Regions from separate parts of the Pseudoalteromonas sp. BZA4 genome, predicted to be linked through region 2. Evidence: predicted binding sites of a transcription regulator. Region 2 holds the regulator's gene; each other region holds the start of a gene.
The links. Region 2 encodes sigma-54, which starts transcription at its own class of promoters, with help from an activator protein. Its sites were predicted from a motif close to GTTGGCACGNNNNTNGNNT; they were not measured.
Positions count from the first base shown of each region.

Region 1: the regulator sigma-54 is predicted to act here: its motif matches at 2,517-2,535, upstream of ABMY41_RS18700 (TorF family putative porin).
Region 3: the regulator sigma-54 is predicted to act here: its motif matches at 6,105-6,123, upstream of ABMY41_RS01860 (EF-hand domain-containing protein).

Region 1 covers NZ_JBECOT010000066.1:10,622-17,926, forward strand. Annotated here, with positions in the region: gene ABMY41_RS18685 (AsmA family protein) at 1-773, opposite strand, end outside; partial or broken gene ABMY41_RS18690 (transcriptional regulator) at 935-1,027, shown strand; gene ABMY41_RS18695 (hypothetical protein) at 1,179-2,345, shown strand; gene ABMY41_RS18700 (TorF family putative porin) at 2,634-3,311, shown strand; gene ABMY41_RS18705 (aldo/keto reductase) at 3,376-4,272, opposite strand; gene ABMY41_RS18710 (YIP1 family protein) at 4,440-5,150, shown strand; gene ABMY41_RS18715 (efflux RND transporter periplasmic adaptor subunit) at 5,199-6,365, shown strand; gene ABMY41_RS18720 (ABC transporter ATP-binding protein) at 6,365-7,072, shown strand; gene ABMY41_RS18725 (ABC transporter permease) at 7,065-7,305, shown strand, end outside.
Region 2 covers NZ_JBECOT010000015.1:53,907-61,211, forward strand. Annotated here, with positions in the region: gene ABMY41_RS08675 (YgiQ family radical SAM protein) at 1-1,529, shown strand, start outside; gene mgtE (magnesium transporter) at 1,566-2,924, opposite strand; gene ABMY41_RS08685 (HPr family phosphocarrier protein) at 3,136-3,408, opposite strand; gene rapZ (RNase adapter RapZ) at 3,422-4,267, opposite strand; gene ptsN (PTS IIA-like nitrogen regulatory protein PtsN) at 4,268-4,720, opposite strand; gene hpf (ribosome hibernation promoting factor) at 4,724-5,011, opposite strand; gene ABMY41_RS08705 (RNA polymerase factor sigma-54) at 5,039-6,535, opposite strand; gene lptB (LPS export ABC transporter ATP-binding protein) at 6,643-7,305, opposite strand, start outside.
Region 3 covers NZ_JBECOT010000002.1:179,385-186,689, reverse strand. Annotated here, with positions in the region: gene pta (phosphate acetyltransferase) at 1-1,078, opposite strand, end outside; gene ABMY41_RS01890 (acetate kinase) at 1,083-2,297, opposite strand; gene yfbV (terminus macrodomain insulation protein YfbV) at 2,588-3,034, shown strand; gene ABMY41_RS01880 (putative RNA methyltransferase) at 3,031-3,828, opposite strand; gene ABMY41_RS01875 (energy-coupling factor ABC transporter permease) at 3,825-4,475, opposite strand; gene xthA (exodeoxyribonuclease III) at 4,472-5,281, opposite strand; gene ABMY41_RS01865 (hypothetical protein) at 5,525-5,956, shown strand; gene ABMY41_RS01860 (EF-hand domain-containing protein) at 6,163-6,684, shown strand; gene scpB (SMC-Scp complex subunit ScpB) at 6,815-7,305, shown strand, end outside.

The DNA of each region.
Region 1 (7,305 bases), on a different contig from region 2:
ACAGAAAGAAGCCCTTGCACGTCATTACCCATTTCTGCAATTGCACCTTTAAAATTCAAATCGACTAAGCGTGAATCAACCTCAGTGCTGACATTAAAGGTTTCGCCTTCAATCGCTTTAACAGGTGTATCTAGCGTGACATCTAAATCAAAACGCTCACCCATATAGGTAATACCGCCTTTTAATTCTAAGGTCTTGCGAAGAGAAGGTAGTAAGATGGCTAACTCTAAATCGCTTATCTGTTGCTTTGCTCCGGTTTTACCATCTAGATAAGTGAAAGTACCACCGTAGATTGCCACTTCACCAAGTTCGATATCAAAGTTATCTGGTAATTTAACAGCGCCAGAACTCTTTTGCTGCTCGGTCTGTGGTTGCTCAGCAACCGCATCAAATAATTGCCAGTTTGCTTTACCATTTTTATCGGTTTCTAACAAAATTGTTGGTTCGTTAATAACGAATTTATCAAGCTTAAACTCACCGCCAAACAATGACATCCACGGGATACGGATAGCAAGTTGCTGCATGCTTGCCATATCTTTTTGCGAGCCAGTTTGCATATTGGCAAAGTGCACATCATTCAATTCGAGTTTTAATGATGGAAATACCGACAGCTTTTTATCGCCATTAATAGTCAGACTACGACCTGTGGTTTGCTCTACTTGCTCCGATACTTTATTAAATATCGCGTCTGTAGGTATTAGGAATGGTGCAGCGACTACCAATGCAATCAGTAATACGAAGATGACACCAACGATTTTCAGTAAGGTTTTCATAATCATCCTTAAAAATGGGCAAACAATGTTCATATCATAGCGGGAGTTAGGCGCAATTGCATTGCCCAACACATAAAAAGGTTTGTAAACAAGCTTAGGTACAAGAATATGAATCAGCGCTGAAACTTTTTGATACCTATAGGTTACAAAAATCCCTTGGCCGCTTTATACCCTCGGTGGTTATCGCGTTAAAAATCGCTGCTCACTTTGAACTCAGTGTTGAGCAATTATTTACACTCGATGACAATGATTAATAAACCATGTCAGTCGCAATCTTACTTATAAAGTATCAGTAAGATTGCATCATTTCATTACTTCGGTATGATGCACGACCCTGTTGTTTTTGCACCCTGTGTACTAAAATTAAACAACCCAATTTGGTCAAAACTGGAGTATCGATTAAGCATGAAGAAACTGCTTATTTCACCGTCAAAAATGGCGCTTGGCGAGCAAGAAAGTCAAATTTATCAAAATATCCTCAAGCAAGCCTCTGATATCAGCTTAAACCTTATGGCAGTTAAAGTAGAAAACCACCCTGAAGACTTTTTAGGTTGGTGCTATGAGCTATTAAGTGCAAGCCGTGATCGCATTAACTACGATCTGTTAGAAGATAAGCAATTACCCACTCTTAAAAAACTTCATGACTTATTAATTTCTGCAATCAGTTTTTTGCAGTTAAAAACATTAAGGGTTGCGCCATGGCCTGTTATTGCAGGCTTCATCGAGCAGCATAAAGAGCTTGTAGCCCTTGATGAGCAATTACGCTTAACTAATTACATTGCTGCAATTAAATCGCAATCCCTAAAAGAGATGATCCCAGAAGACCGTTTAGCGTTTTCAGGTAAACACAGTGCCTCGCTTGATCCAAGCAGCTATAACTTCGACGTTGAATGGTTTGCTTCTACTAAGAACGCAAAAGGTTTCCACCAAATGTTGAGTGATTTACCAGGTGCGTTCGATGAGGCGCTTGTACACATTCCACTTGAGGGTGAAGTAACGCAAGAACATTATCAGCATTTTATGGTTGCTTACTTCATGGCATTTAATGGCAGCGATGAAAAGCCAACGCTTGCTCCTGCTACTCGCTTGCTTGCGATGCGCCGACCTGACGTGTTTACACCAATCGTAAATAGTAAACTTGATGCCCTTTGTGCGGCATTAGGCATTACTAAGCTTAATAACCGTGATTTTGAGCGCTACTGGCAAGATGTTGTCGAAGCAATACATAGCATGCCTTGGTTCAAAATGGCCAGTGCAGCAAATGAGCTTGAACAATCTCTGGTTGAAATCAAAGCCCTATTGCCTAGCTTCTTTTATTATGCAGATAAAAGTACCGCTGATAACTCTAACTATATTAAGTTGTTAAACAAACCTAAGAGTACCACAAGCTCAGCAGGTAAAAAGACCGTACGCCGTGGCAAAGAATCAGCAGAGATACTGGTGGACCGAGCATTAGCAAGTGATGATATCCCTGAACATATCAAAGCTAAGCGCGATTCAATCATCAGTGAAGTTGAAAAAGGCCGCAGTGTTGAAGAAACCATTACTCTAATGCGTGCAATTTTCGGCTAAGTTACTCTCAAATAAGCAAAACCCGGTTGCTTCGCAATTGTGCAACCGGGTTATTTTTTGCACCACACATGTGCGCATGAACAATTCAAATAACCATCCTTTTCACAATTAAAAAAGTTTAAAAGCCTGTTTTTAAAGCCTTTAAGCATAAAATATCCCGTTCGAAATTAACTTGGCACAACCAGTGCAATATCGTATCCAGACAACACATAGAAAATGTCCTCAAATAATAACCAGACTGCAATCTGAAAATGGGACAAAATCAACATAACAACAGGATACAGAAACATGCTAAAACTAAAAAAAACGGTCGCAGCAAGCGCCCTTGCGCTATTAACTTTGAGCTCAACATATAGCTATGCAGAAGTCACAGCAAACGCTGCGGCAACTTCAAACTACTTATGGCGTGGTCAAGAACAAACCGGCGGTGATGCTGCAATCCAAGGTGGTATCGACTACGCAAGTGAATCTGGCTTTTATGCGGGCACTTGGGTATCGAATGCTAGCTGGGCTGACGACATGACTTACGAGCTAGACCTTTATGCTGGTTTTGGCGGTGAAATCAATGAAACCTTTAGCTACGATGTTGGCTACATTTATTATGCATACCCAGATGCAGCATCTTATACAGATGCAGACTTCTCTGAAATCTACGGTAGCATTAGCATGGGTAGCTTCACCTTTGGTGCAGCAGTCCTAGCAACATCAGCAGCAAGCGGTGACGGTACAGATTTTGGTGACTCTCTATATTTAAATGCTGACTACAGTTTCCCAGTTGGCAGTACCGGTGCAGAAATGGCCCTTCACTTAGGTCATTACTCAGGGGATTTCATTGGTGATGATGACATCATCGACTACGGTGTTTCAGTGTCGAAAGACGGCTTTACTTTCGGTCTTTCAGACAACGACATCGATGGTTCAGATGTAAAAGTGTATGTCGCTTACGCGGTTGACTTCACTTTATAAAAAATGTGTTACTTGCTGCAACACGAAGGGCCGTTAAGGCCCTTTTCTCGTTTTGGGCTATATATTAAGGCACACTATGCCCGGTTGAGCCTTGCCAAATGCGATACCATTGTTCACGGTTCATTGTAAGCTGCTTAGCGTCAACCGCTGATTTAACACGCTCAATATTACCCGTACCAAGTACCACAGACGGTGCACTTGGGTGCATTAACAGCCAAGCATAAACAACTTGATCAATGGCTGTGGCGCCAATTTCAGCACCAACCTGCTCCAACACTGTACGTAAACACACCGCTTTTTCATCATCACTTGAGAATATACGACCCCCAGCTAATGGCGACCAAAGCATAGGTTTGATATCGAGCAATTGGCATTGGTCTAAGCTACCATCATCAAGGGCTTTCATTTCGTAAGGTGAAAACTCAATTTGATTAGTCACAAGCTCAAAGTCTAAACGCGACTGCAACAAGCTAAATTGCGATGGGGTAAAATTAGATACACCAAAATCAATCACGTCACCATTTGCTTTTAGGGTATTAAATGCTTGTGCCATTTCATCGGCATTCATTAAGTAATCAGGGCGATGGATAAGTAATACATCTAAACGATCAGTATTGAAGTTTTTAAGTGACTGCTGTGCTGAGGCAATTATATGCGCGGCACTTGAATCATAATGGTTTGCTTTGCCTTGCAATCCTAGGCTTGCAAACGCAGGCTTGATACCACATTTAGTGATTATTTTGATTTCATCACGAATACTTGGTTTTAGTTTAAGTGCTTTACCAAATTCGGCTTCACAACCGTATTCACCGTAGATGTCAGCATGATCAGTATGTGAAACTCCCATATCGATTGCATTTTCTAAAAAACTTAAGCATTGCTGTGGCGTTATCTGCCAATCTAGCAAGCGCCAGAACCCTAATACCAACTCATCAATACAATGACCATTGCTATTCACCATAACGACCTACTATTCCTAATAAATTCGACTCAAATTAATCTTTTAACCATATCACAGATTTACTAATCACAGCTGTTAACATACAGTTACAAAACAAATTGCTAATTTGTTACTAAACAGGATATTTTAGTACCTAAAAACAAATGTTATAAAACAAGGAATAAATAATGAAATCATCAAATGTCATGACCGCATTGGTTGATATTTTTATCAGCCCGAGCAAAGCCTTTAATGGCTTAAAAGAAGCAAAAGGTTGGTCTTTTGTTGCCTTTATTTTACTTGCCGGCATCCTCGCTGCCAGCATGTTTGCTTTTTACAATAAAGCTGACCCGCAGTTTTTAATCGATCAACAAGTGGCTGCAGCCAGTGTTGATGCCACCATTGCAGAACAAAAAATGATTCGCCAAAGCATGGAGCAAACCATAGATATGCAAGTGTGGTTTGCTATATTTGGTGGCATCATTGGTTTGGCTGTTATTAATGCTCTAATGGCAGGCTACTACCTATTTGTATCTAAGCAAGATCCAGAAGCTAACTACGGTTATGGTGCGTGGTATGGCTTTGGTGTGTGGACCATGATGCCAATGATTATCTCAAGTCTTGGTTTACTCATCTTAGTATTAACTGCGAGTACCGACCAAATCTCACAGACGTTATTTAACTATGCTTCGATTAACCAACTTTTAATTGGTTTAGAAATTGGCCACCCATTTTACACCTTACTTGAAAGTCTCAATATCTTTTCTATTTGGGGTATTTTCATCGCAGCTATCGGTTTAAAGAGCTGGACTAATTTCACTTTCAATAAAGCGCTACTGTTTGCAGCTCTACCAAGTATTGTTATTTACGGTATTTGGACTGTAATCGCGCTCGTTTAATTCTGCTTTGAGCGGCAATATGCCGCTCTTAACTACCAAGGAAGTAACATGAAAAAAGCCATTATTATTGGCCTCGCTGTTACGGCATTTGTCGCTTTACTAGTATCAAAACAAGTCACAGGCAATAAAGAAGCGCCAGAAATGCATATTGCAGAAGTTGAACAAGGCAATATTGCCGATTCAATTTTAGCCTCTGGCAACCTAGTCTTTAACACCCAAGTGCAACTGCGCTCAGAAGTGACAGGCCGTGTAGCGAAAGTGTTTGTAGAGGAAGGTGAAAGTGTCACTGAGGGCGATATTCTTATGCGCCTAGATACGACCGCGTTTGAATCTGAAGTTGCACGCAACAAGGCCGTGCTTCGCGCGACCGAAATCGATATTAAGCATAGCGAAACCCGATTGAAAAATATCGAGCGTCAACTAAGCCGCCAGAAAGAGCTTTATGAAGTGGGCCTTGCTGGCCAAGAGGTATATGAAAACCTACAAAATGCCCGCGATTTAGCAAAAATAGATATTGAAGCAAAACGTGAAGCGTACAACCAAGCCCAAGCATCGTTATTGATTGCTGAAGACCGTTTAAATAAAAGCGTGTTTCGCGCTCCAATGAGTGGCCTACTTGCTTCGGTCAATATTAAAGAAGGTGAAACCGTTATTGCGGGAACAACTAACATTATTGGCTCAGACCTGATGTTAGTAGCAGACCCCAGCGCAATATTAGCCGAGCTTCGAGTGGATGAGACCGATATTGCCGGTATCAAATTAGACCAACATGCAGATATTTATGCCGCCGCTTACCCAAATCAACCTTTCACTGGCAAAGTAATAAACATTGGCACATCAGCAAAGAATCAAGCCGGTTCTCAGGGCTTATCATTTAAAGTCAAAGTACTGCTTGATGCTACTGACCGCCAGCTTTATGCCGGAATGAGCTGCCGCGCAGAAATCGCCACAAGCATTGCCGAAAATGGCTTAAAACTGCCTATTGAAGCTATTCAAAAAGAGGATGATAGCTACTTTGTCTGGAAGCTTAATGCAGATAATACAGTAACTAAAACAGCGGTAACGGTAGGTATTTCTTCAGATATAGAGCAAGCACTAACCAGCGGTGTTGTTAAAGGAGATCGTATTGTTATAGGCCCAGCTAGACCACTTAGCTCACTAAAAGAGGGTGATACGGTAACCGTTAAAAACAGCCCTGAAAAAGGTGCTAACTAATGTCTGCGGTGATCAAACTCAGTAATATCAATAAACAATACAAAATGGGCGAACAAGTTTTCAAAGCCCTTGATGATATTAATATTGAAATTGCGCAAAATGAGTATGTTGCCATCATTGGCCCTTCAGGCTCAGGTAAATCAACCCTGATGAACTTGCTTGGCTGTTTAGATACTCCCACCAGTGGTGATTACTATTTAAAAGATAAGTTAGTAAAGCGCATGACCGAAACGGAGCTTGCTCATCAGCGTAATGAAAGTGTTGGCTTTATTTTTCAAAGCTTTAACTTATTACCACGAGCATCCGCCCTTGAAAATGTTATGCAGCCTTTAGTGTATCGATTTATTTCTGCCAAAGAGCGAAAGCAACAAGCGCTCGAATCATTACAACGGGTTGGTCTTGGCGATAAGGTAAATCACCTTTCGAGCCAGCTTTCTGGTGGCCAACGTCAACGTGTCGCTATAGCTCGCGCACTGGTTACTAAGCCCCACATTCTACTTGGTGATGAGCCTACCGGTAACTTAGATAGTAAAACCACCACTGAAATCATGGCGCTGTTTGATGAGCTTCATAACGAAGGGCACACCATTATTTTGGTTACTCATGAACAAGATATTGCTGATCACTGCCAACGTGTTATTCGCTTAGTTGATGGCAAGGTTGTTAGTGATACCCGTAAAGGCGAAGGAACAAGACAACATGTTTAAATCTGCTATCGCTGTAATGGAAGGTACAAAAGCCGCACTGATGGCAATTAAAGCCAATGCGATGCGCAGTGCCCTTACCTGCTTAGGCATTATTATTGGTGTTGCAGCGGTTGTGACCGTGGTGGCAGTGATGCAAGGGTTTACCAAGCAAATTAATGATCAGCTTGCTGATATGTCTCCCGATGTCACCAATATAAAACCTTACACTAGCGTAGAAAAAGAAATGGTAGGTC
Region 2 (7,305 bases):
TTCGTGGTACTGCGGTTATTCGTAAAGAACCATTACTGGGTTGGCGTGGTAGTGACTCAACTGCAATAGATAAAATAGGTAAGATTGATCCAATTCCAAACCCGTATGGCGCAGATGATGTGGGTTGTAGTAAATCTGAATTTAAAAAAGCAGGTATTGATTTAAGTGCCGAGGCGGCTAAGCCAATCACTATTCAGCCTGCTCGCCCTAAGCCTTGGGAAAAGACCTACGTTAAGCTGCCAGCGTATGAGCAAGTAAGTGTAAATAAACCGCTTTATGCCCATGCCTCGCGTATTTTGCACCAAGAAACAAACCCAGGTTGCGCCCGTGCGTTATTTCAACGCCATGGCGATCGTTCTATTTGGGTTAACCCGCCAGCATTCCCACTTGAAACTGAAGAAATGGATGGCGTATTTGGTTTGCCTTATCAGCGTATTCCACACCCAAGCTACGGCGATGAAAAAATCCCAGCCTATGAAATGATTAAAACCTCGGTGAACATCATGCGTGGTTGCTTTGGTGGTTGTTCTTTCTGTTCGATTACAGAACACGAAGGACGCATTATTCAAAGCCGTTCTGAGCAATCAATTATTGATGAAATTGAGCAAATTCGTGACAAGGTGCCGGGATTTACAGGTGTTATCTCTGACTTAGGCGGACCGACAGCGAATATGTATAAGTTACGCTGTAAGAGCAAAAAGGCAGAGAGCACGTGTCGTCGTTTATCATGTGTTTATCCTGATATCTGTAAGCATATGGACACGGATCACACCCCAACCATTGAGCTTTATAAAAAAGCCCGTGATATAAAAGGTGTCAAGAAAATCTTAATTGCGTCTGGCGTACGTTATGACTTAGCCGTTGAAGATCCGCGCTACGTAAAAGAGTTAGTTACCCATCACGTAGGCGGGTACTTAAAAATTGCCCCTGAGCATACTGAAGATGGTCCATTGTCTAAGATGATGAAGCCGGGCATGGGTGCTTACGATAAGTTTAAAGAGTTATTTGATAAATACTCAAAAGAAGCGGGTAAAAAGCAGTATTTGATCCCGTATTTTATTTCTGCTCACCCAGGAACGAAAGACGAAGACATGGTGAACATGGCGTTGTGGTTAAAGTCTCATGACTTTAAGCTTGATCAAGTGCAAAACTTTTATCCATCGCCGATGGCCAATGCAACCACGATTTATCACACAGAGATGAACTCGCTGCGCAATATTAAGAACAATACTGAGCAAGTGCCTGTTCCAAAAGGCGCACGCCAGCGTCGCTTACACAAAGCGATTTTACGTTACCACGATCCCGCTGGTTGGCCGATGATTCGTGAAGCTCTAAGAAAAATGGGCAAAGCGAATCTAATCGGTAAAGGACCGAACTGTTTGGTACCTGAAGAAGGTCGTAACGAGAAAGCTGCTAGAGGAAAAGGCGGTAAAGGCCGTGCGGCACTGACTCGTCACACCGGTTTTAGCCAGTTTAAAAAGGCCAATACCAAACCTCGAGTAGGTAAAAATAAGCAGCGCGCAAAGTAAAAGATATAAATACGGCCCTTAAAGGGCCGTTTTATATTAGATCAATAACCAAGTCGCGGTGCCTAAAAAGGCAAAGATACCAACAATATCAGTGACGGTTGTCAGCACTACGCTCCCTGCAAGGGCTGGGTCAATTTTCATTTTCTTAAGAATTAATGGAATGCTCGCGCCCGCAATACCAGCGGCAACAAGATTCATAAACATTGCAAAGGCCAGCACTGCGCCGAGCTTAAAGTCCCACTGCCATAGGGCAACCACACCAGCAATTAATATCGACCAAATAATGCCATTCAGTGCGCCAATCGCTAACTCCTTAAGTAATAAGAAGCGTTGGTTGGTTTGGTTGATATGACCAACCGCTATACCACGAATAACCAGAGTTAGGGTTTGGCTACCCGCAACACCCCCCATTGAAGGGACGATACCATTGAGTACCGCTAAAATAGGCAAGATTGCTAAGGTGTTTTCGAAAAAGCTTGCCACAATTGCTGCTAACAATGCGGTTAATAAGTTAACCCCAAGCCAAATAGAGCGACGCTGCGAACTTTTTAGCACTGGCGCAAAGGTATCTTCTTCGTCGTCAAGACCCGCGAGGCTTAGCATGCTGTGCTCTGCATCTTCACGGATTACGTCAACGATATCATCGATGGTAATACGACCAAGCAAGTGAGCGTTATCATCCACAACAGGGGCTGAAATCCAGTTGTGACGCTCGAACAGTTGCGCTACATCACTTTCATCCATAGAGATTAGGATTGACTCACAGTCTTCATCCATTAAATCACGAACAATTTTATCTGAAGGACTGGTCAGCAATGTAGTTAATGAAAGCGCGCCTAAAAAGCAGTTATGCTTATCAACTACATATAAGTCATCGGTACCCTCTGGTAGCTCACCTCGTAAGCGTAAATAGCGCAGTACAACATCGAGGGTAACGTCAGGACGAATGGTGACCGTATCGCTGTTCATCAAGGCACCGGCTGAACGCTCTTGATAAGAAAGTGCTTGAGTTGCTCTTTCTCTATCTTGTGAGTCCATGGCACTGACTACGTCTTGATATACGGTATCAGGAAGACTACGTAAAACCTCACCTAAGTCATCGTCGTCCATATCTTCAGTGGCAGCAGCAATGTGCTCAGGCTCCATCTGGGCAATAATGCCAAGACGTACATCTTCAGAGAGTTCTTCTAGAACATCACCACGGACATCTGGATCAACCAGCTGCCAAAGCATACGACGAATTTTATGGGGAGAAGATTCAAGTAAAAGGGCTGTATCACAAGGTGCCGTTTTGGCTAACATACCGCGCACTTGAACAAATTGACCACTATTGAGTGACTTGGTCACTTGTTTGAGTTGTTGTAGTGGGTAATCTTGTTCAAAGGCTTCTGGCATTGGCGTCCTTACAACTGAAAAAAGTTTAAATAGGCTAAGCAAATACAGCATAGTTGCTTTGTAGTGTATTTGCAGAGATATCGTCGCACTGCGATAAATTTATTAAGAGTTTTGTAATTTAGAAAAGCGAGCGATATAAAAGTAGGATATTTAAAGGGAATTTTAAATATCCGAATTAAGTTTACCGTAAACCCTGAAGTCTTAGCAAATGCTATTCTTGCTCGTGGAAGCGTTGTGCAATTAATTCGCCGATTGCCGTTAATGCTGCATCGGCGTCAGGGCCTTCGCACACAACGCGAACTTCTTTACCCTGACTACTTTCAAGTAGCATTAATGCTAACACGCTGTCGCCTTCAGCTTCTTTATCATCTTGATAAAGCGTAATTTTGGCATCAAATTGCAGTGCTAATTGCGCTAAAACAGTAGCAGCACGAGCATGTAAGCCAAGTTTGTTTTGAATTAAAAAGGTATCTTCAGCGTGCATTGTTGGTGCCTAATTAAATGTCTTGTTCGCGGTGGCGAATTTTTACATTAGCATGAGTTTTAGAAAAGCTCTCACCAATTGTTTGCGCTAAGTAAACAGAGCGATGTTGGCCACCGGTACAGCCAATAGCAATAGTCAGATAACTGCGGTTATTGCGCTCTAAGTGCGGTAACCAAGTTTGCACAAAGGTTTGTATTTGCCACGTAAATTTTTGCACTATGTTGTGACTAGCTAGGTAATCTTTGACTGGTTGGTCAAGGCCTGTTAGTGGCTTTAAATCAGGTTCCCAGTGTGGGTTAGGTAAAAAGCGTGCGTCAAAAACGTAGTCCGCTTCTTTTGGAATACCATGCTTAAAGCCAAACGACATAAAGGTAATAATTAGCTTTTTATCTTTTTTACCTAAAATCTTTTCGCGAATTGATTCTGCTAACTGATGAACACTTAGATCCGTGGTATCAATCATAAAGTCAGCGCGAGTGATCAACACATCAAGCAGGATTTTTTCTTGTTTAATGGCCAGATCAAGCGGCAAAGAATCAATAGATAGTGGATGCAAGCGGCGTGTTTCTGAAAAGCGCTTGATCAGAGTTTGGTCATCACTGTCTAAATAGAACAGTGTTGGGTTTGCGAAACCTGGCAGGTACTCAAGAATATCATTAAATTCTTGCTGCTCTTTCGGTAAGTTACGCACGTCGATGCTGACCGCTATTTTATCGTAGTTATCAGACACACTGCGTACGAGCGAAGGCAGTAAATTAACCGGAATATTATCAACGCAATAATAGCCTAAGTCTTCAAGTACTCGTAAAGCGACCGATTTACCTGAGCCTGAGCGACCGCTGATAATTATTAATTCCATTTATGCCTCTGCTGATATGACCTGAAACAGTTGCTGATCGGTAGTAGCACTACGCAGCTGTTTACAAAACTCTTTATCTTTAAGTCTATCAGCAATTGTTGATAAGGTCTTTAGGTGAAGCTGACAGTCACCATCTGGTACGATGAGTGCCACAAAAATATCAACTGGACGATTATCAATTGCATCAAAATTAATAGGGGATTCACTCACTATCACAAATGCATGAGGCTCATCTGCGCCGCTCATTCGGCCATGTGGAATAGCAATACCTCGGCCAATGCCGGTGCTACCTAGTTTTTCTCGGTTGAGTAAAGCATCTAGGATATCTTGTTGCGATAAATGAGGAAGCTGCTGGTGGGCCAGTTCGCTGATATATTCAAGAATTCTTTTTTTGCTATTAAAAAGGACCGCAGCTTTGCTGCAGTCCTGGTTAGTAAGTGAACTTAGTTTCATAATTTAATGTCGAGCTAATTTCTCTTTGTGTTTAATGACTTGGCGATCAAGTTTATCGATCAGTGAGTCAATGGCTGCGTACATATCTTGATGTTCTGTAGAAGCGAACAATTCGCCTCCGTTTACATGTAAAGTTGCTTCTGCTTTTTGGCTTAATTTTTCTACATCTAGAATGACATGAACATTATTAATATGGTCAAAATGCCTTTCTAGTTTCGCAAACTTGGTGTTTACATAGTCTCTTAATGAATCTGTGATTTCTACATGACGACCAGTTAAATTTAGTTGCATAAGCATTTTTCCTTCTATGTAAAACGTCTAAATCAGACTCTTACGCTGATTAGACGGAGGTATTGCTAGAGACTCACGATATTTTGCAATTGTACGTCTAGCTACTTTAATTCCTTGCTCGGCCAATATATCTGCAATTTTGCTATCACTCAATGGTTTAGCTGAGTTTTCTGCAGCGACTAACTTCTTGATTAAAGCGCGTATTGCTGTAGAAGAACACTCACCACCATTTTCGGTGCTGACATGGCTTGAGAAGAAATATTTCAACTCAAAAATACCCCGTGGGGTATGCATATATTTTTGCGTTGTTACCCGTGAAATCGTCGATTCATGCATTTCGACCATTTCAGCAACATCATTTAGCACCATCGGCTTCATTGCTTCAGGGCCATGCTCAAAGAAAGCTTGTTGTTGTTGAACGATACAGTTGGTCACTTTTAATAGCGTATCGTTACGGCTTTCTAAGCTTTTAATAAACCACTTAGCTTCTTGTAAGTGAGAGCGAATAAATTGGCTGTCGCTACTTGATTTAACAGAGCGAGACATCGCCGCATATTGGCTATTCACTCTAATCTTTGGCATACAGTCTGGGTTTAACTCGACTACCCAGCGACCTTTTACTTTTTTTACTGATACATCAGGTATGACGTACTCAGACTCTTCGCGCACTATGCTATCCGCAGGCTTAGGATTTAAGCTGTGGATGAGCGTCATCACTTCTTTAAGCTCGTTTTCTTTAAGCTTAGTCTTTTTCATCAAAGTTCGATAGTCGCGACTCGCTAATAATTCGATATGCTCAGATAAAACCATTTTAGTTTCAGCTAAATATGGCGTATTAGCATCGAATTGGCGTAACTGAATGCACAGACATTCTTGTAAACTGCGTGCGCCAATACCCACAGGATCAAATAACTGAATTCTTTTTAAGACCGCTTCGACTTCATCAAGTTCGATTTCTTCTTCATCGTTATTTTGATTAAAGCTTTCGACTATATCTTCACAGCTTACCGTTAAAATACCTGAGTCATCGATAGCTTCTACAATTGCCACAGCAATCGCTTCATCAGTAGGGCTAAATGGCGTGAGCTGTAATTGCCACATTAGGTATTCATGAAGGGTTTCGGTTGATGCTCCCTGATAGATAGATTCATCTTCAGGCATTGGCCCTGACGATGTTGAAGGGGCGGCACTCATGTACTCATCCCACGTGACGTCCATTGCTAAGTCATCGCTTACGGTGTCTTTATTGAGAGCATCACTACTTTCTTGCTCGTACTCGCTAGGTGCTTCTTCGGCAGACGCGCTGACTTGCACATCGTCAGGCTCCGCTTTTTGCTCATTCTTGCCGGTGCTTTCTTCATTGTAATCCGCTTCTTCCACTTCAAGCAGGGGATTACTATCAAGCGCTTCTTGAATTTCTTGCTGGAGATCCAATGTACTGAGCTGCAACAAACGAATCGCTTGTTGCAGTTGTGGAGTCATTGTAAGTTGCTGGCCCATGCGCAGCTGTAATGATTGCCTCATGTATCCCTAACAATCCTTTTTAAGTTATCGATAACTGTATAAACACAGTTATCGATTTATTGTCATTGTTATAAGTCTAGCAGATGCTCTAGTCGCTGGCGTAATGGTTACAGCCTGAATTGCTCGCCTAGATATACATCGCGTACAGTTTGGTCTGCTAATACGTGCTCAGGTGTGCCTGATGCAATTAGCTCCCCATGAGAAACAATGTAGGCTTTTTCACAAACATCAAGGGTTTCTCGAACATTATGGTCAGTAATTAGTACACCGATACCACGATTTTTTAGGTGCTCAATAATTTTCTTTATATCTAACACTGAAATTGGATCAACACCAGCAAAAGGCTCATCTAAAAGGATAAATTTAGGATTAGCGGCTAATGCGCGAGCAATTTCTACACGGCGTCGCTCACCACCTGACAGCGCCATACCTTGGCTGTCACGAATATGTTGAATACTAAACTCATCGAGTAAGCTATTGAGTGTTTCTTCGCGGGTGGTTTTATTTAGATCTTTACGAGTTTCTAAAATGGCCATCAAGTTTTGGTAAACCGTCAACTTTCGAAAAATTGACGATTCTTGTGGCAGATAGCCAATACCCAAACGCGCACGGCTATGCATTGGTAAAAGGGTGATATCGTTATCATCAATACTGATTTTACCTTTGTCGCTAGGTACTAGGCCTACAATCATATAGAAGGTCGTTGTTTTACCTGCGCCATTAGGGCCAAGCAAGCCAACAATACTGCCAGCTTCAACTTCAAGACCGAC
Region 3 (7,305 bases), on a different contig from region 2:
TATCGATACGTTGGTCATCATCACACGGTACTTCCATATTGAAGTTGTGCAGTAATAAAGACGTGCGCCATGTATCTTCTTGTGTTGCCAGAATCGGCAGGCCGGTATTCATAGCTTGTTCGCACAATTTCATGATGCGATCTTCAGGCTTAAAGCCACCGGTTAATAAAATAGCCCCAAGCTTGGTACCATTCATAGCCGATAAACAAGCGGCAACGAGTACATCAGAGCGATCGCCCGGAGTGACCAGTAATGCACCTGGGGTAAAGTGGCTTAAAATATTCGATACAGTACGAGCACAGAAAGTAACGCGACGTAAACGACGGTGAGCCATGTCGCCTTCGTTAATAACTTCAGCCTTTAGGTATTCACATAAATCACGCACACGTGGCGCTACTAGGTCGAAATCCCACGGGATTGAACCTAATAACTTAAATGGGTGTTTTCTGAAAATAGGCAGTGATGCTAAACGGTTTAATTCGTTTTCAAGTTGCTCAGGCTCATGGGCTTCAACAAGGTCTGCACGTGCGCGACCTTCGTCATCTAAAGGTGCATTAACTTTGTTGAAAATACAGCCTAACACGCGAGGGTGGTTAACACCGCCATAGTTGCCTGAGGCAATTTCTAAACGGTCTTCAATTTGGTCGTTGCTATCGTTACTAGGCGTTAAAACAAAAACAATATCAGCACCCAGTGTTTGCGCGATTTCACGGTTTACACGGCCTGCATAAGGCTGGCGGCGTGTTGGCACCATACCTTCGATAATAGCAATTTCGTCTTCTTTAATGGTGCTTTCAAAGCGCTCTACGATTTCTTCTAGTAAATCGTCGCCTTTACCATCACCAATCATTTGCTCTGCATAGCTAAGCTCAAATGGTGTCGGCGGATTAATTGGCGAGCCATGGGTGACAATTTGCGTCGACTTTTCAGGACCTGTATCGCCAGAGCGTGGCTGTGCAATTGGCTTGAAAAAGTTCACTTTAAGCGCTTTTTGCTCAAGCGCACGCACTAAACCAACAGATACAGATGTTAAACCAACCCCAGTCGAAATAGGGATCAACATAATTCTACGTGCCATTTACTTAACCCTCCTTTGCAATGCGGGCTGCATCGTTAGCAATAACCCATTCTTCGTTAGTCGGGATCACAAACGCTTTAGCATGCGCTTGGCCTTTTGAAATTAAGCCTTCTTTACCAAAACGTGCCGCTAAGTTTGCAGCTTCGTCACACTCAAGGCCTAAAAAGCCTAATTGAGTGATTACTTTGTCACGAATGATATCTGAGTTTTCACCAATTCCACCGGTGAAAATAAGTGCATCAAGGCGTTGTACTGGCACCAAGAATGCGGCGATTTGTTTTGCTAAGCGGTAGCAGAAAATATCGAGTGCAAGGTTCGCTTGTGGGTGGCCCTCAACGGCGGCTTCTTCAATAGTGCGACAGTCATTTGATAATTCACTAATACCTAACAAACCACTTTGCTTATTAAGTAAATCATCAATTTCTTGCACTGAATAATTTAGTTGCTGAGTTAAAAACGTGAATAAACCCGGGTCGATACTACCACTGCGGGTACCCATCACTAAGCCTTCGAGCGGTGTAAGGCCCATACTGGTATCAACACTCTTACCATCTTTAATCGCACATACAGAACAGCCATTACCTAAATGTGCACTGATCACATTGGTTTGCTCGCGCTCTTTGCCTAATAATTTTGCAGCTTCACCTGCAACATAATAATGGCTCGTGCCATGGAACCCATAACGTCTTACGCCGTGCTCTTTATAAAGCGAGTAAGGTAGGGCGTATAAGTAAGCAAGATTTGGCATGCTTTGGTGAAATGCCGTATCAAACACAGCAATTTGTGGCAGCGCTGAGAACGCTTGCTGTGCAGTACGAATGCCCAATAAGTTGGCAGGGTTATGAAGTGGTGCAAGTGCCGCTGTTTTTTCGATAGCTGCAAGTACATCATCGTCAATAAGCACAGATTCAGTGAAATGCTCACCACCGTGCACAACACGATGACCCACAGCAATTAAATTATCTGCAAGGTCTAGCTCATTAACTAGCTTCACAAGCTCAGCAATTGCTGCATCGTGGGCTTGGCCCTTTGCAAGCTCAATAAGTTGTTTTTCACCATTATATTTATATTTGATTGAAGGCGTATCTGAGCCAAGGCGCTCAGCTAAACCAGAAATAACTTCGTCAGAAGTGGCGGCATCTAAAATGGCAAATTTTAAACTTGAACTACCACAGTTAAGTACTAAAACATGTTGTGGTGAGCAAAGGGGCGTCGACATAGCTAGGTCCTAAAAGTACGATATCAGTCAGTGTATATTAAGGCTTGATAATTAGAATTCTTTGCCAGTATAGTAAATAAGTATTTTGTTGCTACACTTAACAAAGCTAGGCTGTAATTATACTAAAGTCTGGTTGACTTAAGCCGATAACATTTTATCTCATTTAGACTTTAAACGTTAGTCTCCTAACCATTAATTTGGTATTAAAACTAGGACAGGTTTTGCAGGGATTGTATCCGGGAGTGTGTTACACTCGGTTGTGAAACAAGTTGAAAACCCTAGGAGTGATGATGCAAAAAGGTGTCATGTCACAAGTGCAAACAGGTCGTCAGTACGCTAAAAAATGGCCGATGCGACAAGAGCTCGCTCCATTGTTTGCCGAATTTAGAGTGATCAAGGCCACTGAACTGGCAATTACAGTGATGCCAATATTGGCAATGCTGACCGTTTTTATGCAAGTTAATTACTTAGGTAGTGATTATTTTCCACAAGCTATCACTATCGCGCTTTTCTTTTTATCACTACCACTTCAAGGTTTGTTGTGGCTAGGCCGCCGTGCAGAAACCCGTTTAGAGCCAGCAATGCTAAGTTGGTACACAGAGCTGCACAGTAAAATGAAGGCGCATGGTTATCAGTCACAATTAACGACTGAAAAACCACGCTACACTGACTTAGCTCAATTATTAAAAGATATGTTCGAAAAAATGGATAAAGCCTTCACTAAAGAACACTTCTAATTGCGAACAAACTGGCTCACATAAAACGATAACGTTACTTTTTGTGGGCCTTGTTGCTCTATCTGCTGCCAATGCTCTGGGCGAAACTTCCACGCAAACGGCGTCATCATAATTAAATGTTTTATCTCATCGACAGACAACAGCACTTGTTGCTCTAACAAGTTTATCGACTCTTTGCTAAAGCCTGCTGGTGGTTCTATCTCTGTATGCGGTTTTACATCGGCATAAATAAACGCTTTTAACTCTTTAAGATGCCAAGGGCCAGGGCTTGCAACAATTAAACTAGCTTGCGGTTTGGCAAGGCGAGCAAGTTCTTGTGCAAATAAAGGGGCAAACACACTAACAAGCACATCAGCCTGCGCATCTGCAAAAGGGGCTTGGCTAATCGACGCGACACTAAAATGCGCATTTTCGTAACGCTTAGCGGCGTATTTTACCGCGGGCTTAGAAATATCAACACCATATACATCGGCACTCGACTGCGCTGCAATAGCTTGCGTGTAAAAGCCTTCACCACAGCCTAAATCAATCACTGAACTTGGTTCGAGAGAGGCCACTAGCTCTGCTAAAGCTTGCTGTAAAAACAAATAGTGCCCGGCACTTAAAAATGAGCGGCGTGCTTGCACCATTTCAAGGTTATCGCCCGGTTGTTTCGACTTTTTATTTTGCACGGGAAGTAAATTGACATAACCCTCTTTGGCGATATCAAAACTGTGGTTGTTGTCACAACGGTAAGTTTTGTCGTTTAGAGTAAGTTCAAGTTTGCAAAGCGGGCAGTGATAGTGAAGACTCATGAGTCTAAATAGTCCTTATCATAAAAGGTTTTAACCCAATGAGGGCGATAGGTGATCATCAAGGTAATGGCCATGCCATTGAGCATTGCTTCAGGAAACCAAATTATGGCACACAGGATCAGATAGTTTTCTGAAATCTCAATAAAACTGTAATCACCAAGCAAGTAATAAAACACACCGCTGGTAAGTATTTTAATACAGGCGATAACAGCAGCGGTTAAAAACGCGCATAAAAAGATATAAATAAAAAAGTGTCTCGGCAGGTAGCTATAGCAAAGCACAAAACACAAATAGCTCAATGTTATTGGTAAAAAAGCAGTAAACAATAAATGCACTGGCAGTATTGATACTGGCAACTGAGCGACTAATACCAAGAGTAAACTTGCAAGAAGGCTTGCAAAAATTGCCAGTCGCCAACCTAAAATTAGGGTCACTGCAGTGACCCCCAAAATATGCAATTCGAGGCCAGGTAATATCCCCGCTTTAATGCGCCACAGTACCGCAAGTACAAGGGCACATGCGAGCACACCCACTTGTCTTATCGGTGTTGCCAGCAAATGTGACAGGCTTTGTTTATCAAAGCTGAGCCAAAGTATTATAGCCACACAGCTCCACAATGGGAGCTGCCATTGCATAGTGTCTATCATGCGTTAAATGTTGACCAAATTGGCGCATGATCAGATGGTTTTTCGATACCACGCAATTCGTAATCGATACCAGACTCAACACAACGCTCAGCAAGAGCAGGGGTTGCTAAGATCACATCAATACGCAGACCGCGGTTGTCATCAAAACCTTTAGAGCGGTAATCAAACCAAGAATATTGCTCGGTTTTTTCTGGGTAAAGTTCACGGAAGGTATCTTTAAAGCCCCAGTTTAATAACGTGCTTAACCATTCACGCTCTTCAGGTTGGAAAGAACACTTACCTGTTTTTAACCAGCGCTTACGGTTTGGTTCACCAATACCAATATCGAGATCGGTTGGTGAAATATTAATATCGCCCATCACAATAACATCTTGCTCTGGCGTGTGGTTATCTTCTAAGTGAGTCATTAAATCTTTATAGAATTGACGCTTATAAGGGAATTTGGTTTCGTGGGCAATATTATCCCCTTGCGGGAAGTAGCCATTCATCACCGTTAGGTCACGACCATTTTCTTGTGTCACGGTAACACTGATCATACGACGCTGTGATTCGTCGGTATCGGTTGCAAAGCCTTTAACTACTGATTTCGGCTCTTGTTTACATAACATAGCCACGCCGTAATGCGCTTTTTGACCATGAAAATAAACGTGATAACCCATTTTTTGCACATCTTCGAGAGGGAAGGCCTCATCATGTACTTTGATTTCTTGTAAGCCAATAATATCTGGTTGATGTTTATCAATTACGGCTTGCAATTGGTGTAAACGAGCGCGCAGGCCGTTAATGTTAAATGAGATTACCTTCATGGTGCACCTATTATTTTTGTTTCAGTGTTTAGCGCAATTCTATCATCAAACTAGGGCTTATTCATGAGCTAATTACGAAAATCAAATTGGGTAAATGTTGATCAATTGCTGCTTAATTTAAAAACATTGTTAACTCACTATTAATTATTAAATTAAATAAATAATTCAGTTGATCTACTGATTTTTGTTTATATAATGCGCGCAAACCATCCGTTCATATTATGTACTATTTAAAGGTAAACCATGAAAAAACAATTAGTGATGCTTTCTCTTGCATGTATCTCATTTGGCTCATTAGCAAGCAACCCGCACTACTTTTCAGCTGATAACCGTATTGAATCAAAGTTATGTAGCTTAAGTGCGAACGAAGGGTTTACCGCTGCACGTAAAGAAGCAGCAAAGCATGGCATTTCAATGTCACGTTTTTCAAAAAGCATTTTATGTAACGGTACTGACATCCGTGAAATTGCTAAAAAAGCACAATCACAAGAAGCAGCAAAAGCAGCTGTTGAAGTGTTTGCTAAAAATGAGCAAAAAGAAACTCAACTTTGCATCACTGCACTTAAAAAAGGTTTAACACCTGTGCGTGAAAAAATTGGTAACTTAAATACGTTAAAATGTAATGGCGAAGCAGTAACAGACTTCGTTAAGCGTTACCAAAACGCAGCTATCTAATAGCAGCATTTTTGTTATTTGTAAAAAGCGCTCTTCGGAGCGCTTTTTTTATGAAAAAATTACAGTAATCCATGAAAAGCTTGCTAAATCATAGGCTTAACACCAACTTAACCAGGCTGTAAGTGCTTGATTTTAGCCAATAAGGCATTTTGGCATTCAACTTGTAACATTCGAAGTGAATCTAATCGACTACAAGGAAATGTCTTATGAACAAGTTAACTTTAGCATCAACAATTTTAGCAGCACTAAGTCTTTCAGCATGTTCTGCAAGTAACTCTTTAGCAAAAATCGACAGTGATTTTGGCAGCCTAGATAATGACAATGACGGTTATATCTCTAAGGTAGAAGCTGACGATGATGCTATTTGGGATCATTTTTCAAATATCGATACCAATATGGATGAGCAAATCAGCCGTACTGAATTTAATGCATACATGCAGCTAAATACAGGCAAAGTGGCAACTGATAGTGAGGTATCTGAATCAGCATTTAAAGCTGAAATCGCTAAATTTGACCCAATCGAAAATGACTTTAAATCGTTAGATAACGACAAAAATGGTTATGTTTCTATTGAAGAAGCCGATGACGACGGTATCGCAAATCACTTTGGCTATATGGATATCAACAAAGATAAGCGTGTAAGCCGCACTGAGTTTGTTAATTACATTAGCAAATATGGCAGCGACGTTGCCGAAGATGATGCCCTTGAAATGGTTAAAAATAGCTAATTTCAATATTCATTCATAAATATCCCCCAAAGCCAGTGTTTTACACTGGCTTTTTTACAATAATTTTTCCAACCTTGGCCGACTTCTGTCATAATAGAGCGTTAGTGATTTAAAATGACCTTTAGTAGCGATGGCCACAAAACGTATCAGTGATGAACAGTTAGTCGAAATCATAGAAGCCGCGATTTTTGTTGCTGGAAAACCTGTGTCTAAACGTCATTTAAAAGAGACAGTATTAGCTGATTTAAGCGTTTCTATGCCGCGCATTAATAATGCAATTGAACAAATTCAAACGCATTATCAAACCCGAGGCATTAAGCTTGTTGCGGTAGGCAGCGGTTACAGGTTTCAAGCCTGCGCTAGTTTAGCGCCTTGGCTGGCAAACTTATGGCAAGAGCGCGCACCTAAATACTCACGAGCACTACTAGAAACTTTATCCTTAATTGCTTATAGACAACCTATTACCCGTGGTGAAATTGAACAAGTACGGGGGGTTTCTGTTGGCTCAGGAATTATTAAAACCTTATTAGAAAGAGAGTGGGTTAGAGTTGTTGGCCATAAAGAGGTGCCTGGGCGCCCAGCGTTGTATGCCACAACATCCGCTTTCTTAGATTATTTTTC